3 regions of the Embleya sp. NPDC127516 genome follow, and region 1 is predicted to be linked to each of the others. Evidence: riboswitches for the same ligand, from Rfam matches in the RefSeq annotation. Region 1 holds a riboswitch; each other region holds the start of a gene.
What was found. Region 1 has a riboswitch for cobalamin ahead of ACIRL2_RS36860 (CoA-acylating methylmalonate-semialdehyde dehydrogenase). Riboswitches for the same ligand answer to the same signal wherever they lie in the genome.

Region 1 (7,288 bases):
GGACAACTGAGCCTGGGCCTGCTCCTCGATGGTGTGGCCCAGCACGTAGTGGCCGAGGCTGAGGGCCGGATATGCGCTGGATCCACGGTCGGGCGGCGCACGAGACGCCGGGACGACGGGCTCTGCGGGCCCTGGCGGACACCGACATCCCGCCGCCGCCCCGTACGCCTGGATCGCAGGCGAAAGCGGGCTGGTCAAAGGGGCGCGGCGACTGCTCGTCCGGGAGCACGGTGTTCCCCGGACGGCCATCACCTGCACCGACTACCGGAAGGAAGGACGCGCGGCGGCGAGTTGAGAACCACCGAGCCTCCCCAAGACGAGAAGGATGGTCACGGACACGACCGAGTACCGCTACCGGCGCCTGACGCCCGAAAACGTGCGCGCGTTGATCGGTAGCCCCAAATCCGATGGCGAAAGCCGAGAAGCCGGACCGGATCGACTCGTACTTCCACCGATTCATCGCGCCCTCGCCGCTCGACGCCGCGAGCGGCGTGGTTCGGGCGGGTCGGCGCGGGCGCGTGGGTGGGGCCGTGCCTGCGTGGGGTTCCTACGCGCTGTGCACGATCTGGATCAGGTTGCCGCAGGTGTCGTCGAAGACCGCGGTGGTGACCGGGCCCATCTTCAGCGGGTTCTGGGTGAACCGCACGCCGAGTTCGTTCAGCCGGTGGAACTCCGCGTCCACGTCCGCCACGGCGAAGGACGCGGCCGGGATGCCGTCCTCGACCAGCGCCGACTTGTACGGCTTCACCGCGGGATGGCCGTCCGGCTCCAGCAGCAGTTCGGTCCCGTCGGGATCCTCCGGCGAGACCACGGTCAACCACCGGACCTCGCCGAGGGGGACCTCGGCCTTCTTCACGAAGCCCAGCACGTCCGTATAGAAGCGCAGGGCCTTCTCCTGATCGTCGACGAAGACGCTGGAAAGGTGAATCCTCATGGCGTGCTCCCGGATGCGTCGGGCTTGAGCCAACGGGTCACGATGCGCTCAAGGGGCTCGGTGGTCAGCTCGTGGAACTTGTAGCGGCCCTGACGCCGCGAAAGCACAAGACCCGCGGATTCGAGGACGGCCAAGTGCTGGCTGACCGCCTGGCGGGACAAGGCGAGACCGTGCTTGGTCACCAACCGGCTGCATATCTCGAACAGGGTCTGGCCGTCCCGTTCCACCAGCTCGTCGAGGATGCGCCGACGGGTGGGGTCGGCCAGGGCCTTGAAGACGTCCTCCGTCATGCCCACCACCATAGGCAAGTATCCACTTGCCTATCAAATCGAGAGGGGCGCGATCGGACCACGAGGGTTGTCGTGGTGTCGTAGGCTCCGGGACATGCACAGCAGCCTGACGGAGCACGCACGCTGCCTCTACGGCGACGAGTACCGACCCACGCCGCCGTGCGACCTCGAACACCGCGAGTCCTACTTCGTCGAGGAGTTGACCTTCGCCGACGCGGATTCGATCCTCGCCATGCTGCGCGAGTTGTCCCCGCACCTGGTCGACGGCCGCCTGCCGGTCTGGATCCGCAACCTGTCCTACCGGCTCGTGCTCCTGCAACGCCCGGACGAGCCGGCGCTGATGCGCGAGGCCGCCGAGAACCTGTGGCTGCACGGACCCGACTGGGACCACATCGCCGCGGACCTGACCAGGGCGGCGGACGCTCTGGGCACGGGCTGACCACCAGCCGAACCCGAGCGCTACTCGGCGCGCAGGGCCTGTACGGCGCCGCTCGGGTCGTACCCCTCCGGCACGCCCTCGATCAGGATGATGTCGCCCTTGATGTGCCGCGAGCGCAGTGGCGCGATCCTGCGGTACGCGGGCGAGTCCCACCAGGCCCGCGCCTCGGCGACCCCGGGGAAGCCGATCATCACGACGCTCCCGGCCCAACTGCCCTCCAGCACCTCGTGGGACGTGACGTGCACGAGGTAACGGCCGCCGTAGGGCCGGAAGGTGCCGGGGAGTTGTTCGATGTAGTCGGCGATCTCGGGGTGCGGGGCGGCGTCCTGCAGGTTGGCGATGATGTAGGCGGGCATGGCTACTCCTTCGGGGGGTCGATTCCACGAGCGGTGGGGGCATTGCGTCGGGGTCGCTGCCGGGCGACGGGCCGACGGGCAGCCGGTCCGGCAGGTGCGTTCGGGTTCCTCGGGGGACGCGGATCCGGGAAGGGAAGGGCGCCGCCCGGACCCGCGGTATGCGGGCGCGCGTCGATCGGTCCGGGCCGCGGCGGCCCGTGCGTCACAGACCGGCGGGGACCTTGTCGAGAAAGCCGTGTACGGCCTTGATCCGGCCCGTCGCATCCAGGACCGCGACGTCGAACCCGACGACCGGCGCCTCTGCGCCCTCGGGGCCGAGGTGCCACTGGAACCGGACGACGTCGTGGTGCCCGTCCACCGGGCCGCCGAGGGTGAACACCAGTCCGGCGAATTGGCCCTGGACCACGCCGATGAGGCCGGTGATCCCGTCGTGCCCGACCACGGCACCCAGCGGGTCGGTATACGTGGCGTCCTCGGTGAACGCGGACGCCACCAGCGCGCGGCGCTTGTCCGCGTCCGGCTCGTTCCAGCCGGCCAGGTAGTTCTCGACGGTGGCGGTGTAGTCGATGGCGGCGCTCATGGCGTCCGTCCTTTCCGGGTCGCTCCGCCGGGCGTGCCCGACGGGTTCCAGTGCTTTGTCCTGCGCGGTTCCAGTCCTGCTTTCCGCAGGTCAAGACGTTACGGACGATCGAGCGCCTCGGAATCAGTCACGCATCAGTACTTGCATCGGTATGCGACACCCCATGGGGCGGCGGTCCGTGCGGACAGGTCTGCCGGAAACCATCGGCACCGCATGTCGTCCGCGCCCGGTGACCCCCATACTCTCGTCGTGCGCATACTTGTTCGGGTGATTTTGCCGCTATCCCTCGCGGCCTCCTTCGCGGTCCCGTTTCTGCTGGTCCGAGGTCCCTCGGGGATCGTCGCGGGGCTGCTCTTGGGCTACCTGGCCTTCCTGGGGCTGGGAATGCACCAACGAGCCGGTGTGGGGTTGCCGCTGTTGCCTTCCAAGGCGGACCGGGTCGCGCTGAAGCGGAACGCGCAGGTGATCCGCGCGCTGCGTCGTGGTGACGTCGAGGGGGCGCACGAGCACAGCAAGGGCTTTCCCGACACGCCTGTGGGTCAGGCGCTCGGGGCCGTGTCCCAGTGCATGGTGCTCTTCGCGCGAGGACACGGCCCGGCGGGGGCGGAGGTCGTGCGCCGGTGGTCGGCGGCGCATCCTCGCGACGACGCGCTCGGCCGCATGATGTCGCACGCGCACACCGACTTCTCCGCGATGCTGCTGGTCCAGGGTTCGGCGGACGCGGCCGCGATGTTGCCCACACTGCGCCCCGCCGTGGCGGGTTCCGGGCGGGCCCATCGCCGCAGGGGCTGCGTGGCCGAGTTCGCCTTGGACCTGTACGAGGGGCGCGTGGAGCGGGCGGCGGCGCGGGCTCGCCGATGGCGTCGGCGCGCCGCACGGCAACGGAGTCGCTGGATGGGCGCCGAGTGCGAATGTCTGCTTGCGATCTGTTCGGCCGCCGCGGGCGACCCGGACGCCGCCCGCGCCGCACTGGCGAACGCGGAGCGTCTGGCGTACGCCCACCCGGCCATCGGACTTGCCCGCGCCCGAGTCGAGGCGTGCGCCGCCGCGGCGGTGCGGCTCGAACCCACCACGGCCGTCACGGAGCCGAAGCACATCCGATAGCCGCGCAGGCGGGCGCAGATCCCCCTCCGGCACGGCAAGGCACCGGCACCACACGTCGAACGTGCGCACGCGTGCACCCGCCGCCCCCGTTCCGGCGGTGACGTCCTCGCGATGCCCGGACCGCCACCTCGTCACGTCGCTCCCGCACGCGATCAAGCTCGATCGGCGCTGGACTTACTAGGACGTCCGACTATATCGTCTTGAACTACAAGGTCCGCGGTGCAGGGAAGTCGGTGTGAATCCGGCACGGTCCCGCCACTGTGACCGGGGAGTGCGCTGCCGAGGCACCACGCCACTGGCGAAAGCCGGGAAGGCGGGCGGCGTGTGTCGATCCGGAAGTCAGGATACCGGCCGCGGGTATATCCGTGTTGTCCACGAGGATGGAGCAAACACGCATGACGCCGGTCTGCGCACTCGCCCCGGACGATCTTGCGAACGTCGAGGTCGTCGGGCTCGCCTGACCACCCTCACGTGCCACCCGACCTCGGCAACTCCGCTCCCCGAAGCGGCGGTTGCCGTGGTCGGGTCATTGCCCCGCCTCCGGATCGCACCTGACGAGAGACAGGTCGTTCATGGTCCGCGAGCTTTCCCACTTCATCGGCGGCAAGCACGTCCAAGGCGCGTCCGGCGCGTTCGGCGACGTGTACGACCCCAACACCGGACGCGTGCAGGCGCGCGTCCCGCTGGCCGACCGCGCCGACACGCTGGCGGCGATCGCCGACGCCGAGCAGGCACAACCGGCGTGGGCCGCCTGGAACCCGCAAAAGCGCGCCCGGGTGCTCTCCCGATTCCTGCAACTGGTCGAGCCCGAACGCGATTCGCTCGCCGAGCTGTTGTCGGCCGAGCACGGCAAGACCATCGCCGACGCCCACGGTGACCTGCAACGCGGCCTGGAGGTTGTGGAGTTCGCCGTCGGCATCCCGCACCTGCTCAAGGGCGAGTTCACCGACAACGCGGGTACCGGCATCGACGTGCACTCGCTGCGCCAGCCGGTCGGTGTGGTCGCCGGCATCACCCCGTTCAACTTCCCGGCGATGATCCCGCTGTGGAAGATCGCCCCGGCCATCGCGTGCGGCAACGCGTTCGTCCTCAAGCCGTCCGAACGCGACCCCTCGGTACCGCTGCGCCTGGCCGAGCTCTTCCTCGAGGCGGGACTGCCGCCGGGTGTGCTGAACGTGGTCAACGGCGGCAAGGAGTCCGTCGACACACTGCTGGAGGACCCGCGCGTCCAGGCGCTGGGCTTTGTCGGCTCGACCGCGATCGCCGAGTACGTGTACACCTCGGCCACCGCGCGCGGCAAGCGCGCCCAGTGCTTCGGCGGCGCCAAGAATCATCTGATCGTGATGCCGGACGCGGACCTCGACCAGGTCGTCGAGGCCCTGATCGGCGCCGGATACGGCTCCGCGGGCGAGCGCTGCATGGCGATCTCCGTCGCGGTTCCGGTCGGCGCGGAGACCGCGGACGCGCTGGTGGCCAAGCTCGTCGAGCGCATCGCCACGCTGCGGGTGGGCCCCTCCCACGATCGCGACGCCGACTTCGGCCCGTTGGTGGGTCGGGACGCGCTCGCTCGGGTGCACGACTACCTGGACATCGGCGTGCGCGAGGGCGCGAAGCTGCTCGTCGACGGCCGTGACGTGCGCGTCCCCGGCCACGAGGACGGCTACTTCGTCGGCGCGTCGCTGTTCGATCACGTCACGCCCTCGATGCGGGTGTACCGCGAGGAGATCTTCGGTCCGGTCCTGTCGGTGCTGCGCGCGGCCGACTACGAGGACGCGCTGCGACTGGCGAGCGAGCACGAGTACGGCAACGGCGTGGCGATCTTCACCCGCGACGGCGACACCGCCCGCGACTTCGGTCGCCGAGTGAACACCGGCATGGTCGGCGTCAATGTGCCGATCCCGGTACCGGTGGCCTACCACACGTTCGGCGGGTGGAAGCGGTCCGGATTCGGCGACCTCAACCAGCACGGACCCGACTCGATCCGCTTCTACACCCGGACCAAGACGATCACCTCGCGTTGGTTCTCCGGTGCACGCGAGGCCGCGAGTTTCACCATCCCCACGATGGGCTGACCCGATGAGCACCCTCACCGAGGATCAGCTCGCGATCGTCGAGACGACGCGGGACTTCGCCCGCGAGCACCTCGCCCCGCACGCGATCGAGTGGGACCGCACCAAGCACTTCCCCGTCGATGTCCTGCGCAAGGGCGCCGACCTCGGTCTCGGCGGCATCAACGTCCGTGAGGACGTGGGCGGTTCGGGTCTGAGCCGACTGGACGCCGCACTGATCTACGAGGCGTTGGCCGGCGGTTGCCCGAGCATCGCCGCCTACTACTCCATCCACAACATGGTCGCCTGGATGATCGACCGCCACGGCAACGCCGAGCAGCGCCACAGGTGGCTCCCGGACCTGTGCGCGATGCGCGGTCTGGCCAGCTACTGCCTGACCGAACCGGGCGCGGGGTCCGACGCCGCCGCACTGCGCACGCGCGCGGTGCGCGACGGGGACCACTATGTCCTGCACGGGGTGAAACAGTTCATCTCCGGCGCCGGGTCCTCGGCGGTGTACGCGGTGATGGCGCGGACCGGCGGGGACGGCGCCGACGGGATCTCCGCGTTCGTCGTGGAAGCCGACTCACCCGGGCTGTCCTTCGGCGCGAACGAGCTGAAGATGGGCTGGAACGCCCAGCCCACCCGCCAGGTGGTCCTGGACGGCGTGCGTGTGCCGGTCTCCCACCGGCTGGGCGCCGAGGGCGACGGCTTCCGGATGGCGATGGGCGGCCTCAACGGCGGCCGGATCGGTATCGCCGCCTGCTCGCTGGGCGGCGCGGGGGCGGCCCTCGACGCCGCCGTGGCTCACCTCACCGATCGGGAGGCATTCGGCGCCAAGCTGATCGACGCCCAGGCGTTGCGTTTCGAACTCGCTGACATGGCAACCGAGTTGGAGGCCGCGCGCACGCTGGTCCGGCACGCGGCGTCCTGCCTGGACCAGGGCGATCCTGCCGCGCCGCAACTGTGCGCGATGGCCAAGCGGTTCGCCACCGACACCGCCTTCTCGGTGGCCGACCGCGCGCTGCAACTGCACGGCGGCTACGGCTACCTCGCGGACTACGGCATCGAGAAGATCGTCCGCGACCTGCGGGTGCACCGCATCCTCGAAGGAACCAACGAGATCATGCGCGTGATCGTCGCGCGCGGACTGATCGGAGCGACCCGATGACCTCCACGACGGAGCAGGAGACGGTACTGACCCGCCGTCAGGCGGGCCTGGGCCGGATCGTGCTCAACCGGCCCCGGGCGCTCAACGCCCTCACCCACGCCATGGTTCGCGGGATCGACGCCGCGCTCACCGCGTGGGAGCACGACGAGGACGTGCGACTGGTGGTGATCACCGGCGCGGGCGAGCGTGGGCTGTGCGCGGGTGGCGACATCCGGGCCATCCACGCCGACGCCGTCGGCGGCGGCACCGGCAGTCTGGACTTCTGGCGCGACGAGTACCGGCTCAACGCCCACATCGCCCGCTATCCCAAGACCTATGTCGCGGTCATGGACGGCATCGTGATGGGTGGCGGTGTCGGTGTGTCCG
Region 2 (7,288 bases), on a different contig from region 1:
ATCGCCCGTCCGGCGTCCGCGAGTTCGCGCACGACGCGGACGAACCGCCGCTTCGCGTGGTAGTCGAGCCCTCGGGTGGGCTCGTCCAGCAGCACGACCCTTGGTGCGGCGACGAGTTGGATGGCCAGGACGAGCGCGAGGCGCTGCCCCTCGGAGACGTCGCGCGGGTGCAGGGCCCCGTCGATGTCGGGCGCGATGCGGTCCAACAACGCCCGGCACGCGCCGGCCTCGGCATCGGATTCCCGGTCGGCCTCGGCGCATTCCGCGTCGACGGTCTCCAGGTAGAGCAGATCGCCGGGGGTTTGCGGGACCAGGCCGACCAGTGCGCGGGCGCGCTGCGGGGCGGCTTTGCCCGGATCCTCACCCGCGACGTCCACCGTGCCACCCTGGCGGGGTCCGGAGCCCTGAAGGGCCCACAGCAGCGAGGACTTGCCGGAGCCGTTGCGGCCCATCAACGCGGTCACCTGCCCGGGAGGCAGATCCAGGTCCAGGCCGCGAACCGCGATCACGTCGCCGTAGCGCACGATGATCCGACGCGCCGTCAGCAACGACGCCGACGGGCCGGCGGGCGAACCCGGCTGCGGCGGCGTCCGGCCGACCAGGCGTGCGCGCAGCGGCGCGGCCAGGCGGCGGGCGTCGCGCACCGACAACGGCAGGGGTGACCAACCGGCGAGCCGACCGAGTTCGACCACCGGTGGGGCGATGTCGCAGGTCTGAAGGATCTCGGCGGGCGGGCCGTCGCGGACGGTGCGGTCGCCGGGCAGGTGCACGAGTCGGTCGGCGTACTGCACCACACGTTCCATGCGGTGCTCGGCGACGATCGCGGTGATGCCCAGGTCGTGGACCAGCCGGGTGATCGCGGCGAGTACGTCCTCGGCGGCGGTCGGGTCCAGCGCGGAGGTGGGCTCGTCCAGGACCAGTACGCGCGGGTGCGCGGTGAGCACCGAGCCGATCGCGACGCGTTGCTGTTGGCCACCGGAGAGGGTGCGCAGCGGGCGATGGCGCAGTTCGGCGATGCCCAGCAGGTCCAGGGTCTCCTCGACGCGCTTGCGCATGACCGGCGAGGGGATGGCCAACTGCTCCATTCCGTAAGCGAGTTCCTCCTCGACCGTGTCGGTGACGAAGCCCGCGAGGGGGTCCTGACCGACCACGCCGACCAGGTGCGCGAACTCGCGCGGTGGCCGGGAGCGGGTGTCGATTCCGTCGACGAGCACGCTGCCGCGCAGGGTGCCGCCGGTGAAGTGTGGGACCAGACCGTTGATCGCGCCCAGGAGGGTGGACTTGCCGGCGCCGGTGCGACCGACGACCAGGCACAACTCCCCTTCGGGAATGCTCAGTTCGACGTCGCGCAGCGCAGGTTCCGGCGCGTCGGCGTAGGTGATGGTGACGTCGCGGAATTCGATCACCGGACGGACTTCTCCCTGATGGTGGTGCCGGCATCGGCCGGGCCCGGGGTCGGTGTGCCGGCCGTCGTATCCGGCCGGGGCACGGTGTCGCCGAGCCGGGGCACGGTGAGCGGGGGCGGCGGTGCCAGCCACGCGGGCAGCGCGCCCACGACCAGCGCGAGCGCCGGCAGCGGCGCCAATTCGGGCCACGCGAGCGGGCTCAGCGACGGATAGAGGTTCCCGGCGTCGATCCGGCTGGTCAGGTAGAGCAGCGCACCGGTGCCCAACCCGCACGCGGCGACCGCGAATTCGGCGAACCGCCAGCGATCCGGCAGGTAGACGCTGCGGTTGATCCGCCGGCCGGTGAGCACGAAGCCCATGCCGGCGACCACGATCCCGCCGGGCAGCATGGTCGCGCCCAGATAGCGCGGGGCGCTGCCGTCGAGCAGCGCGTACACCCCCACGCAGACGCCGAGCAGGCCCACCAGGGTCAGTACGCCGGTGAGCAGTCGGATGGCCCGAGGCAGGTGCCGGTTGCGGCCGTACCCGCGCGAGTCCATCGCGGCGGCCAGCGCGAGCGATCGGTCCAGCGCGTCCTGGAGCACCGGGATCGCGATCGAGCGCAGCGCCCGCATGCCCTTCTGCGCGCCGCCGCGCAGCCGGCGGGCCCGGCGTACCCGATGCACGCTCTCGATGAGTTGCGGTGCCACCGACAGCGCGACCACCACGGCCGCGCCCACCTCGTACAGCGCCGCGGGCACCGCCTTGAGCATGCGTTTCGGGCTCGCGAGTGCGTTCGCCGCGCCCAGGCACACGATCATCGTGGCCAGCCGCAGCCCGTCGTAGAACCCGCCCAGCACGTGCTCCAAGCCCACCGGGCCGAACAGGTGGATGCCCGCCGCCCACGCGGGCAACGGGATCTCCGGGAGGTCGACGAGCACATGGCCGCTCGCCGCCCCCGCACCGAAGATGATCCGGAACAACACGCGCATCACGATGATGAACAGGCCCAGGAACAGGTACATGCGAAAGGCCAGAGCCCACGGCGCGTCGCCGCGTCGGTTGGCGACGACGAACCCGGCCACGGCCAGGATCAGCGCCAGCAGCAGCGGATTGGTGGTGCGACTGGCGGCAGTGGCCAGGCCCAGGGCCCACAACCACCACGCGCCGGGATGCACGGTGCGCGGCAAACGCCCGCCGCCGCGCCGGAACGCGGCGGCGATCGGCGTTTGTTTCGGGTGGGGCACGGTCATCCCGATCCGTCCGCGCGTGTTCGCCGGCGCCAGGCGGTGAACCCGGCCGCCGCGCAGATGGCCACGAACAGGGCGATGCCGACGATGGTCATGGTCGGGATTCCGTCCTGCTTCTTCGTCGCCAACTCCTCGCCACCGGTCCACGTCTGACCTTGTGGCGTGACGCCCGAGGGCTGCGCGGACGGTGCGGCGGAACCGGGCTCACTCGCCGCCGCGGTCGGCTCCTCGCTCGTGGGCGCGGCGGGCGGCGGCTCGGATTCCATCGGGTTGCCGGACACGCCGGGCCCCGGGGCGAGCGGATCGCTCCCCGAGGTGCCGGCGCCGGTACCGGTCGTGGTCGAACCGTTGGACGTGGTCCCGGCGGACGTCGAACCGGTCCCGCCGGCACTGGAGTTGCCGCCCGGGGCGGTCGACGTCGTGCGGTTGGCGCCGTTGCCCTGCGGCGGTTGCGGGTTGTCGGTCCGGGGTGGCGGGTCCTGCGTCGCGGGTGCCGCCGGGCGCTTCGGTGCCACCCGGGGTGGCGGGTTGGTGGTCTCGGTCTTGTTCTTGGAGAACGACCAGCCCTCGAAGCTGCCGAGCGGTGGCTTGCGGTTCATCACACCCCACTGGCTGTACGTCCACGAACCGCCGTTGGACGAGTGCCAGTACGACCAGTACGCGGAGGCCGGCGGCGTGTCGATGCACGCCTCGGAGTTCGCGCCGGGCCTGCCCTCGACCCGGCAGATGAACGCCTCGCCCCAGCGGGCCACACCGGCGATCTCGATACCCGCGTTCTTCAGCGCGGCGTGACCGGTGGCCTGGTCACCTCGTGCGCAGCGCACGATGGTCGTGCCGCCCAGTTCCTGGAAGTCGATCACCACCGTCACACCGTTGGCGTCCGGGCAGTAGCCGGGGGTGCCCTTGGAGGTGTCGACCGCGTGCGCGGTCGGCGCGGCCACGGTGACCTGGGCGGTGGCGGGCAGCGCGAGCAGGGCCAGCGCGGTGACCACGCGGGCTGTTCGGCCGCCACTCCCACGGCGCCTCATGTGCGCTTTCCGTTCGTGCGCCGCGCGCCGGCACGCACGGCGAGGCCGGTGCCGACCAGTCCGAGGGAGAGCATGAGCAGTCCGCCGACCTGGGCGCCGGTTTTGGCGAGGCTTCCGCCGCCGCCCTTCGTGGTGCCCCCACCGCCCGAGCTGCTCGTGCCGCCCGACACCGAGCCGCCGGTGCCGGCGGTGGTGGTCGTCGCGGACGCGGTGATCGACGCGCTCGCGGTCTGGGTGAGCGAGGTGGTGGGTGTGCCGGACGTCGACGCGGACGGCGTTTGGGACCCGGTGTGAGTGGCCGAGCCGGTGGGCTTGGGGGTGCCGGAGTCGGTCGGCTTCGGCGAGGTCGAGGCGGTGCCGGTCGGCTCGGTGGGGGCCTTGCCGAGGTCACCCAGCGGGACATCGGCCAGCACGAGCAGGGCCTGCGGGGTCGCGCGGCGCCATTGGTCGCGCTGGAAGTCCGGAATACCCTCGGCCTGGGCCGAGGTGAGGGCCTCCGCGTTGTAGGCGATCGTGCCGATCTCCTTGTCGGCGGCGCCCGCGTTGTCCTTGGTGATCTGGTGCTTGACCACCCACGCGGCGGCCTTGTCCGCCTCGGCCCGGTAGCCGGCCGCGTGCAGGGCCTGGCCGGCCAGGCCGGTGCTGTTGGTGTTCGATGCCGCGGTGGGTCCGGAGCCGCCGAACGAACCGTCCTCGCGCTGCTCGGACTTCAGCCAGTCCACGCCCTTCTTCGCTGCGGCCGCGGCGCCGACCGACTTGCTCTCGGTCGCCGCCGAGAGCAGCGCCTGCACGGCCATGCCGGTCGAGTCCGGGTCCAGCACGGTGGTCGGGGTGTCCTGGCAGGTCGAGCCGGTGCTGCCCAACTGACCCGGATACAGCCGGAATCCGCCGCTGGGGCACTGCTGCTTGATCAGGAAGTCCACCGCGCTCTGCGGCACCCCGCCGCTGCGGGCCAGACCCAGCACGGCCAGCGACTGCCCGAACGCGTTGCTCGAGTCGGGACTGCCGGTGAGCTTGTCCCGGATCCGACCCGCGTCGTCGCCGGCGTCCGCCCCGGCGATCAGGTCCAGCGTCTCGGCGCGCATGTCCAGGCCGCCGAACCTGGTCGGATCGCGGTCGGCGATCACGGCGGCGAAGAGCACCTTCGCGGTGGCACCCGCAATCCGCGAGCCGGGCATGCCCCACTCCTCGGCGCTGTTGTACTTGCGGATGTTGGCGGCCACCGCGTCCGCGGCGGCCTTGACCGCGGCGGGCTGTGAGCGGGTGGCCGACAACGCCATCATCGTGTCGATGGTCAGGCCCCAGTCGGAGCCGGCGAACCCCGGTATGCCGCCGTCGACCAGTTCCCCGGCCTGCCATTTCGCCGCCGCGACGGCGTTGTCGGCGTGCGGGTTCGCGGCGTCTGCCGACGCGGAGAAGACGGGAGAGGCCGCGACCAGGACCGCGCCGCAGACCGCGACGGCGCCGGTGTTCCTCACGGTGAGCCAGGACATCGATGGGACCCTTCCGAGACCAACGCGTCCCGGGAGCCGACCAATGCGGGCATCGGTCGGGCGTCCGGGCCTCAGCGTGTAGTCCACGACAGCTGGAGCCTTCAATTCGTACGCACCCAGGCATTCCGACTCGCGGCGGCCTTTCGGCCGCCGCCTACGGTTGCGGGTCAGTGCCGGACTTCGACCGGCTTCCCCTGGGTTTCGAACTATGAAGTTGAGGGTGCCGACACACGTCGGCGTGTGGAGCATACGGAGCATTCCGGCTGTCGGACAACAGCACGAGCATGCGATCAACGGTGCCGTGCGTCACCAACCGTGAGCCCGCGGTGGACAATCGCACGCCGTTCGGGCACGCATGGCCGCCGCAACAACCCGGACCGCCGGGGCGGGGCGTGCCTTCCCCGCCCCGGTGGTCCCGACTCAGGACGCGGCGTCGGGGAGCGTCACCCGTACCCCGCGCGCCGCCGCCACCAGGTTCTCCAACGAGGCGCGAACCTCGGGCCAGCCGCGGGTCTTGAGGCCGCAGTCGGGGTTGACCCACAGCCGCCCGGCGGGGATCGCGGTCAGCCCCTCGTGCAGCAGAGCGGTCACCTCCTCCGCACTCGGGACGCGCGGGGAGTGGATGTCGTACACACCGGGACCGGCCTCGCGCGGATAGCCGTGGGCGGCGAGCTCCCGGGCGACCTGCATGTGCGAACGGGCGGCCTCCAGGCTGATCACGTCGGCGTCGAGGTCGTCGATCGCCTGCACGATGTCGCCGAACTCGGCGTAGCACATGTGCGTGTGGATCTGGGTGGCCGCGCGCACGCCGGAGGTGGTCAGGCGGAACGACTCGGTGGCCCAGGCCAGGTATTCGGCGCGGTCCGCGGCGCGCAGCGGCAGTGTCTCGCGCAGCGCTGGTTCGTCCACCTGGATGACCGAGGCCCCCGCGGCCTCCAGGTCGCGGACCTCGTCGCGCAGCGCCAGGGCGACCTGCCGGGCGGTGGTTCCGAGCGGCTGGTCGTCGCGCACGAAGGACCACGCGAGCATGGTGACGGGGCCGGTGAGCATGCCCTTGACGGGGCGGTCGGACAACGACTGGGCGAACGAGGTCCAGCGCACGGTCATCGGCTCGGGACGGGAGATGTCGCCGGCCAGGATCGGCGGGCGCACGTACCGGGTGCCGTACGACTGGACCCAGCCGTGCCGGGTGGCCACGTATCCGGTGAGTTGTTCGGCGAAGTACTGCACCATGTCGTTGCGTTCGGCCTCGCCGTGCACCAGGACGTCGATTCCGGCCTTCTCCTGGAAGGAGATCACGTCGCGGATCTCGGACTCGATGCGTTCCTCGTAGCCCGCCTCGTCGATGCGTCCGGCGCGCAGGTCGGCGCGGGCGGTGCGCAGTTCGCCGGTCTGCGGGAAGGAGCCGATCGTGGTCGTCGGCAGCAACGGGAGTCCCAGGTGGGCGCGTTGGGCCGCGGCGCGCTCGGCGTAGGGCAGGCTGCGCCGGCCGTCCGCGTCGGTGACCGCGGCGGCGCGGGCACGTACGGCGGGGTCGCGGGTCAGGGCGGAGGTCTTGCGCGCGGCCAGGTCGGCCCGGTTGGCGGCGAGATGGGTCGCGATGGTGTCCGTGCCCTGGCCCAGGCCGCGGGCCAACGTGACGATCTCCTCGGTCTTTTGCCGGGCGAAGGCGAGCCATCGGGAGACCTGCGGGTCGATGTCGCGCTCGTCGCCGGCGTCCAGGGGCACGTGCAACAGGGAGCAGGACGCGGACACGTCGACGCGCTCGGCCAGGCCCAGCAGGGTACCCAGGGTGGCCAGCGACCTGCCGAGGTCGTTGATCCACACGTTGCGCCCGTCGACGACGCCGGCGACCAGGCGCTTGCCGGGCAGTCCGCCGACGGCGGCCAGGGCGTCCAGGTTGGCGAACGCGGCTCCGGTGAAGTCGAGGGCGAGCCCCTCGATCGGCGCCTTGGCCAGGATCGGCAACGCCTCGCCGAGGCGGTCGAAGTACGAGGCGACCAGCAGCCTGGGCCGGTCGGTGAGCGCGCCGAGGTCGCGGTAGGCGCGTGCGATGGCGTTGAGTTCGGCGAAGCTGCGGTCCTGGACCAGCGCGGGTTCGTCCAGTTGCACCCACTCGGCGCCGGCCGCGC
Region 3 (7,288 bases), on a different contig from region 1:
CCCAGGATCACGCCGATCAGCGTGGTGAGCGTGGCCTCGACCGCGGCCATGTGCATGATCTGGCCGCGGGTCGCGCCGTTCAGGCGTTGCAGGCCGAACTCGCGGCGCCGGTTGTGCGTGGCCAGGATCAGCGAGTTGATCAGGGCCAGCGTGGTGTAGAGGGTCAGCATGCCGATGATCAGGTAGTTGGCCCAGGCCTGGGTCTTGGACTCCTCGGCGTGCGTCTCCAGCAGCGCGTCCCGGGAGGCGGCCCGAACGCCCGGATGCTCCTTGGCCCATGCCCCGAGCGAGGCGACCAGCCGGTCGGGGTCGGTGCCCTCGGCCGCGCGCACCAGGATCTGCGCGGGCAGCCCGTTCGTGGTGTGCGGCGCGAGCAGGGACACCGGCAGCAGCAGCGAGTCGTAGCCCGGCCGGCTCTCGAACAGCGCGACCACGCGCACGTCCACCGAAGCGCCGTCGCCCAGCCGCACGCGGACCGTGTCACCGAGCCCGCGATGGATCGACCGGGCCAGACCCCGAGGGATCGCCACGGTATTGCCGCGCAACTCGGACAACGACCCGGAGGTGGCCGTCACAGCCGTGGCGGAAAGGCCGAACTCGGCATCCACACCCTGGAGTTGCAGGCCGTGCCGACCGTCCGGCGCGGTCCGCGGCTGCTCGATGAAGCCTTCGCTCGCGGCGTACGCGCTCGCGCTCGCGACGCCCGGAATGCCCCGTACCCGCTCGGCCAGAGCCGGGTCGAGACCGCCGCCCGCACCGGTCAGCACGGCGTCGGCGCGCAGGCTTTCCGTGTACACCCGCTCGGCGTGCGTGGTCGTGGTGGTCTGCAGGTACAACTGGCCGGTGCTGATCGCCACCGCGAGCATGATCGGCGTCACCACGGCGGCCGTCCGCACCGAGGTGATCCGTGAGCCGAGCATCGCGATCCGGCCGGACTCGCCGGTCAGCGCGCCGAGCGGAAGGGACAACACCCAGGTGAGCAGCTTGGTCAGGCCGGGGGCGAGCAGGGCCAGGCCGATCGCGGCGCAGATCACCGCCGGGCCCGCCGTACTCCCGGCGATCGGGCCCTCCAGGACGAGCACGGTGACCAGGCCCAGCGCGGTGGCGCCGGCCAGCGCGATCAGCGCGAGCACGAATCGGAACCAGTTGAACCAGCGCTGCTGGAGCGCGGATTCGGCGAGCGCCTCGGTCGGCTTCGCGGTCACCGTGCGCCGCGCGCCGATGAAGCCGCCGACCAGTGCGGTCAGCAGCACCGCGCCCGCCGCCGCGACCGCCGGGATCCAGCCCTGCTCGAACCGCACCGTCTCGGCGACCATGCCGGACGCCACCAGTCGGTCGAAGAGCACCCGACCGGCGGCGGGTCCGGTGAACCATGCGACGCCCGCCGCGAGCACGGTCACCAGGAACGTCTCGCCGAGCAACATCCTGCGCAGCTGACGCGGTGTCGCGCCGATCGCGCGCATCAACGCGAACTCGCGGCGGCGCTGCTGTACGGACAGCCCGATCGTGCCGGCCACCACGAACACCGCGACCGCGACGGCCAGCCCGCCGAAGACGCCCGCCAGCGAGATCAGGTCGGACTTGTCCGCCAAAATCTCGGGGTACTCGACCGCGCCGCGATCGTCGCCGGCGAGGATTCTGGCCCGGTCCTCGTTCAACGCGCCGGCGACCCGCTTGCGCAGCGCGCCGAGATCGGCGCCCGGGTCGGCCACGATCGCGATGTCGGCGATGGTGCCGGCGGGTGCCGCGAGCCGCTCGGCCTCGGCCGCCGCGAAGAACATGGTGGCCCGCGGGACGGTACGCGCCGGCTGCGCGATGCCGGTGACCCGGTACGCGGCCGAGCCGCCGTGTGCGGCGATCTCGACCCGATCGCCCACGGCGACGCCCGCGCGGCGCGCGAGCGCGGCATCCAGGACCACCTCGTCCGGCCCGATCGGCGCGGCCCCTCGGGTGAGCGCGTACGGCGTCAGCGCCGCCGACTCCCAGGCGTGCCCCTGTGCCTTGCGACTGCCGCCGGCGCCGGTCAGCGCGGTCTCGAAGGTGCGTTCGCCGACCGCCGCGCGCACACCCTCCAGGCCCCGCACCCGATCCACGAGCCGCGCGTCCAACGGCACCCGCTCGGCCAGGGCGAAGTCCCGCTCCCGGTCCCCGGATCCGTCGCGTGGGCCGGTGAAGGTGGGATCACCGATCACCAACAGCGAGGCTTGGGCCAGGCGTTGCGGTGGCGCGTTGTTGCGTACGCCGGTCTCGAGCAGCCCGCCGCAGGCCATCACCACGGTCGCGCCGAGGCACAGCGCGACGAAGGTGGCGACGAAGCCACCGGCCCGGAAGCGCAACGTGCGCAGTGCGAGCCCCCACATCAGCGGATCCCGCCGAACGTCGGCCGCCCACCCGGGAGCGGGGCTTTCGCGAACGCGCCCAGGTGGGTCATGCGTTCGGCGATCGCGTCCACGGTCGGCGCGTCCAGCCGGTCGGCGATCCGGCCGTCGGCGAGGAAGACCACGTGGTCGGCGAAGGATGCGGCGATCGGATCGTGCGTGACCATCACGATGGTCTGGCCGTCGGTTCGCACGGACTCCCGAAGCAGACCCAGCACCTCGGCCGCCGTCCGGGTGTCCAACGCCCCCGTCGGCTCGTCCGCGAACAGCACGGCGGGGCGCACGGCCAGCGCGCGGGCGATCGCCACTCGTTGTTGCCGGCCGCCGGACAACTCGTGCGGCCGGTGCCGGGCGCGGTCGGTCAGGCCGACGCGCGCGATCACCTCGGGGATCCGCCGATGGTCGGCGCGCTTGGCCGCGAACCGCAGCGGCAGCGTGATGTTCTGCTCCACCGTGAGGGTGGGCAGCAGGTTGAACGCCTGGAAGACGAAACCGATCCGCTCCCGACGGAGCCTGGTCAGCGCGTTCTCGTTCAGCTCGGCGAGGTCTCGGCCGGCCACCGCGACCGTGCCCGACGTGGGTCGGTCCAGGCCGGCCGCGCAGTGCAGGAAGGTGCTCTTGCCGGAGCCGGACGGACCCATCACGGCGGTGAACGACCCGTGTTCGAAGGCGAGGGTGACCCCGTCGAGGGCGGCGACCTGGGCCGAGCCCTTGCCGTACACCTTGCGCACCGCGTCGAGCCGGACGGCCGGTGCCCCGGCACCCTCCCGCTCGTCCCCGATCGTGTGTCGTGGCCGTGTCGGTCGCCCGCTCACGTTCGTCCCTCCGCCGTTCCGGCCGCTCCCCGTTCACGGCACCGGATCCACGCTAGGAGCGTGCAACGGGCGTGCCCATGGGGCTGGCCGCCCTCCGGGGGTGGGGCCCGCCCCCATTCCCGGAGGCCCCGACGAACCCACCGGCCGCGGCGAACCCGGACAGGGCCTAGGCCGAAGTGTGTACGCCGGTTCGTTCCCGCGGAGGGCGTGCCGGGCCGGGGCCCGGACCTAGCCTCATAGCCGTACCCGCAGGTCGAGTGGAGGAGGAAGACCGTGGCGAAGGCACGCGGCTCGTTGACGGCCGGCCTGTTGAGCGCGGTGGTGGGCGGAGCCCTGAAGCTGTTCGCGGACGACGTGGACACACCGGTGGTCGCGCTCGGGAAGATCGGTGTCGTGTTGCTGATCGTCGGCATCGCCGAGCTGCTGTACGGGCTCTACCAGCTCACCCAGGAGGCCCGGAAGGGCTGACCGGGGCGACACCGGCCGGACCGAGGAGGCCCGGAGGGGCCGATCGGGGTGACGAGCCTGGGAAGGGCCATCAGACCGAAGAACCCCGGAGCAGCCGATCGGGGGAAGAGCCCCGGAAGGGCGATCAGGCCGAAGAACCCCGGAACAGCCGCCGATCCGGGCACGGAACCCCGAACGGCCGATCGAAGCGACCCGGGCCCGCTCAGCCGGGCCGCCGCCGGCCCGGCCGCCGGTGGGCGACGAAGGCCAGGACACCCGCCCCGAGCAGGGCCGAGCCGAGGAAGGCCACGAGCAGCGACCCGCCGCCCGGATCGATCCCGGCGCGCGGACGCGCCGCCGACGCGGCGGAGGGCGCGCGGAGTTCGTCGACGCCGCGATGGACGCCGAGCTTGCCCGCCCGGGTCTCGACCGGCCGGCCGGACGCTCCGGGGCCGGCCGCCACGTCGATCCGCACGCTCGCGGTGGCCTCGCGGCCGAGCCGGTCGACGATCGTGTAGCGAAAGTTGTCGCGTCCGGTGAAGCCCGGCCCCGGCGTGTACCGCAGCACCGAATTCGCGTCGCCCCGCTCGTCCGGCTGGAGCACCAGGCCGTGTTCGGGATTGGTGTACGACAGCACGACCAGCCCTTCGCCGGAGTCGCCGGCCAGGACCGGGACGTCCACCGACTGCCCGGCGCGAGTGCCCACCCGATCGGCGACGGCACGCGGGACGGGTGGCAGGTTCGGCTCGGGCTGGTCCCTGGACCGCACCCGGTCGCCGGACCCGACGGGGCGCCCGGCGCCGGCGCTCAACAGCGATGCGGATGGGGTGGGGCCTGCCGTCCCCGCGCCGAGGGGTCCGGCGGGCGGGGCGGTATGTCCCGACCCGGCGTCGAAGTCCGCAGCGGAAGGAGTCGGCCGCGCCGAGCCGGCATCGAAGAGCGGTACGGAGGAGGTGAGATGCATCCCCTCGGGACCGAACCACCCCGCGCAGGCGGCTGGATGCCCCGACCCGGCTCCGAACAGCGACACACAACACGCCAGGAGCACGCCCGCTCGACGTACCCGACCCACCCGACGCGTCGGACCGGCTGGTTCAGGTGTTCCGGACACCGTGGACACGCATACCTCCGGCACTGATTTCCCGGCACGGCCGGATCGCGGATCGACTCACCGGCACCCTCCGGTGCCCGTCGGCACCCTTCGGCGCCGATACCGCCGGGCCGACGCCGGCCGAGGGAGCCGCTCTCGGAATCCGATCCTGGGCTTTACCCGCGCCGGTCCGGGGCTCGGCGCGCGGACCGGCGGCAAGCTTCACCCGCACGCGTGGTCCGGATCCGACGGTGGACCGGGCCCGTCGCGCGTGTCATGGTGGGAGGCGCAAGGCGACGGCGGTACGAGGAAGCCGGTGTGAATCCGGCGCGGTCCCGCCACTGTGATCGGGGAGCGACTCCCGAACCGGCCACGGCCCCGAGACGGGTCGGAAGGCCGGGAGGAGCGATGATCCGAGAGCCAGGAGACTCACGTCGTCGCCACCTCACCAACCGGGGCGGATTTCCCCGAGAGAGGCCGGTGCCGACCATGTCCTTGGTTTTGAGCCGGATCTACACCCGTACCGGCGATGCCGGCACGACCGCGCTGGGCGACAACTCCCGTACGCGCAAGACCGATCCGAGGTTGGCGGCGTACGCCGACACGGACGAGACCAACGCGGCGATCGGGGTCGTGCTCGCGCTCGGCGACCCGCAACCGCAGACGCGCGCGGTACTGGCGCAACTGCAGCACGACCTGTTCGACGTCGGCGCCGACCTGTGCGCGCCGATCGCCGTGGGGGACACCCGGCTGCGGATCACCGAGGCGGACGTGGCCCGGCTGGAGGAGCACTGCGACGCGTTCAACGCGGAACTGGCCGCGCTGCGTTCCTTCGTACTGCCCGGCGGCAGCCCGGCCGCGGCCCTGCTGCACGTGGCCCGCACCTCGGCCCGACGTGCCGAGCGCTCGACCTGGGCGCTGATCGAGGCGGACGAGCGGGCGACGGCAGGCGGTGCCGCGACCGTCAACCCGCTCACCGCGCGCTACCTCAACCGGTTGTCCGACCTGCTGTTCGTCCTCGCCCGGCGGGCCAACGCCGACGGTGCGGGTGATGTGTTGTGGCGTCCGGGCGACAGCCGCTGACCGGCGGGCGGTCGCGGTCCCACGGCGGCGGGCCGCTGCGCCGGCTCGCCGACGTGGGGCCCTACTTCGAGCTGCGGACCGGACCGATCACCGACGGCGCGGGCTTTCGGCCGTTGGCCGAGCTGTACGACCCGGCCGCGCCCGCCGCGTGGGCGGCCCGGGTGGAGCACGTACGGGCCCGGCTGCGGACCGAGGAACCGCGTGTCGCCGCGTCGATCCTGTATCTGGGCGTGGCCTCGCGGCTGTGGTCGGTGGCACTGGGTGCGGCGGTGCTCGGCCGGGTGGTGCCCGACCTGGATCCGGCCCGGACGTACTGGCGCTTCCCGGACGCCGGGCCGGTCGAGTTGTGGGCGCCCGATCCGGAGCCGGCGCCGGTGCCGGACGATCGCTCGGGGATCGAGCAGCTGCACGACGCGGTGCTGGTCGGGCATCTGGTGCCGCTCGCCGGGGCGACCCGAGCGGTGGTGCCGGTCGCCGAGCGGCTGCTGTGGGGCAACGCCGCGTCGGCCCTGGTCGGCGCGGCCCGCGTGTTGCACCGGCACCTGGCTCCGACCGAGCCGGAACTCGTCGCGACCACACGCGTGTTCGCCGACGGCCTGTTGGCCGCAGGCCGGTTGCGTGGAACCGGCCTGCACGGTGCGCTCGGCGCGTTCCGCCGCACCACGTGCTGCCTGTACTACCGGATCCCCGGGGGCGGTACGTGCGGCGACTGTGTCTTCCACGACAAGCCGCCGCGGCCGACCCGGACCCGGATCGGGTCGTCGGCATCGGGTCGGGGGAACGCGGGCTGAGCACCGTCGGCCTGCCCGTTCGGTTCGCTCGGGGCACCGGGAACCGTGTGTCGGGTCCCGCGCGGAGCGGCCGATCGGGTGAATCGGTCGGACACGCCGAGCCGCGCATCCGGGTGACATTCCCGGATCCTCGGCCCGGTTGTTTCTAGCCTCGGCCACGAGACACCGAATCCGGCATCGACGAATGCGAACGCCGGGGCCGTGTCCTCGGTCCTGCCGGGTCTGCGCCCCCGGCAGGATCGGGGAGACGGCCCCGGCCGTCGAAGGCCCGCCGAGGACGAATGACCGGGCGCCCCCGGGGCAGGCGCCAGGCGCGGTCCTCGGCGGTGACGCGAGGACATCGAGACCGTGAAGAGGAGTACGCACCGATGAGTACCCCAGGCCGAGACTCCGGCGGCAGGTCCGCGTCGCGCGATCCCGACGAGGTCGCCGCGTTCCCGACCGTCCTTCCCCCCGCCGTCGAATCACCCACGCAGAGCGCACTCCCGCAGCAGGAGCCGACGCTGAGCCGCAAACGTGAGCAATTGGATCACGCGGTGGAGGAGTTGACCCAGGCCGAGCCGCCCGAGACGGTGCACCGCAAGGTGGGTGAGGCCGCGGAGCAGGTCGGCCGAGGAAGCGACCGTGCCGCGGGGCGGGCCCGACGCCGGGCCGAACGGCTCGAAGCGGCGGCCGGCGAAGCCG

Region 2: linked by a shared signal. The riboswitch ahead of ACIRL2_RS09950 (prenyltransferase/squalene oxidase repeat-containing protein) and the one ahead of ACIRL2_RS36860 (CoA-acylating methylmalonate-semialdehyde dehydrogenase) in region 1 are both predicted to bind cobalamin.
Region 3: linked by a shared signal. The riboswitch ahead of ACIRL2_RS24215 (cob(I)yrinic acid a,c-diamide adenosyltransferase) and the one ahead of ACIRL2_RS36860 (CoA-acylating methylmalonate-semialdehyde dehydrogenase) in region 1 are both predicted to bind cobalamin.

Annotation. Positions count from the first base shown of each region.
Region 1 covers NZ_JBIWJT010000025.1:129,854-137,141, reverse strand. The annotation lists gene ACIRL2_RS36900 (hypothetical protein) at 1-45, opposite strand, end outside; gene ACIRL2_RS36895 (SIP domain-containing protein) at 59-295, shown strand; gene ACIRL2_RS36890 (VOC family protein) at 548-934, opposite strand; gene ACIRL2_RS36885 (ArsR/SmtB family transcription factor) at 931-1,224, opposite strand; gene ACIRL2_RS36880 (hypothetical protein) at 1,319-1,663, shown strand; gene ACIRL2_RS36875 (DUF1330 domain-containing protein) at 1,684-2,019, opposite strand; gene ACIRL2_RS36870 (nuclear transport factor 2 family protein) at 2,222-2,599, opposite strand; gene ACIRL2_RS36865 (hypothetical protein) at 2,867-3,703, shown strand; cobalamin riboswitch at 3,904-4,074, shown strand; gene ACIRL2_RS36860 (CoA-acylating methylmalonate-semialdehyde dehydrogenase) at 4,276-5,775, shown strand; gene ACIRL2_RS36855 (acyl-CoA dehydrogenase family protein) at 5,780-6,922, shown strand; gene ACIRL2_RS36850 (enoyl-CoA hydratase/isomerase family protein) at 6,919-7,288, shown strand, end outside.
Region 2 covers NZ_JBIWJT010000004.1:444,680-451,967, forward strand. The annotation lists gene ACIRL2_RS09935 (ABC transporter ATP-binding protein) at 1-1,406, opposite strand, end outside; gene ACIRL2_RS09940 (CbiQ family ECF transporter T component) at 1,403-2,638, opposite strand; gene ACIRL2_RS09945 (hypothetical protein) at 2,635-3,663, opposite strand; gene ACIRL2_RS09950 (prenyltransferase/squalene oxidase repeat-containing protein) at 3,660-5,156, opposite strand; cobalamin riboswitch at 5,254-5,395, opposite strand; gene metE (5-methyltetrahydropteroyltriglutamate--homocysteine S-methyltransferase) at 5,577-7,288, opposite strand, start outside.
Region 3 covers NZ_JBIWJT010000012.1:168,850-176,137, forward strand. The annotation lists gene ACIRL2_RS24195 (FtsX-like permease family protein) at 1-2,360, opposite strand, end outside; gene ACIRL2_RS24200 (ABC transporter ATP-binding protein) at 2,360-3,193, opposite strand; gene ACIRL2_RS24205 (DUF5708 family protein) at 3,467-3,661, shown strand; gene ACIRL2_RS24210 (Ig-like domain-containing protein) at 3,864-4,409, opposite strand; cobalamin riboswitch at 5,035-5,161, shown strand; gene ACIRL2_RS24215 (cob(I)yrinic acid a,c-diamide adenosyltransferase) at 5,220-5,813, shown strand; gene ACIRL2_RS24220 ((2Fe-2S)-binding protein) at 5,789-6,604, shown strand; gene ACIRL2_RS24225 (hypothetical protein) at 6,973-7,288, shown strand, end outside.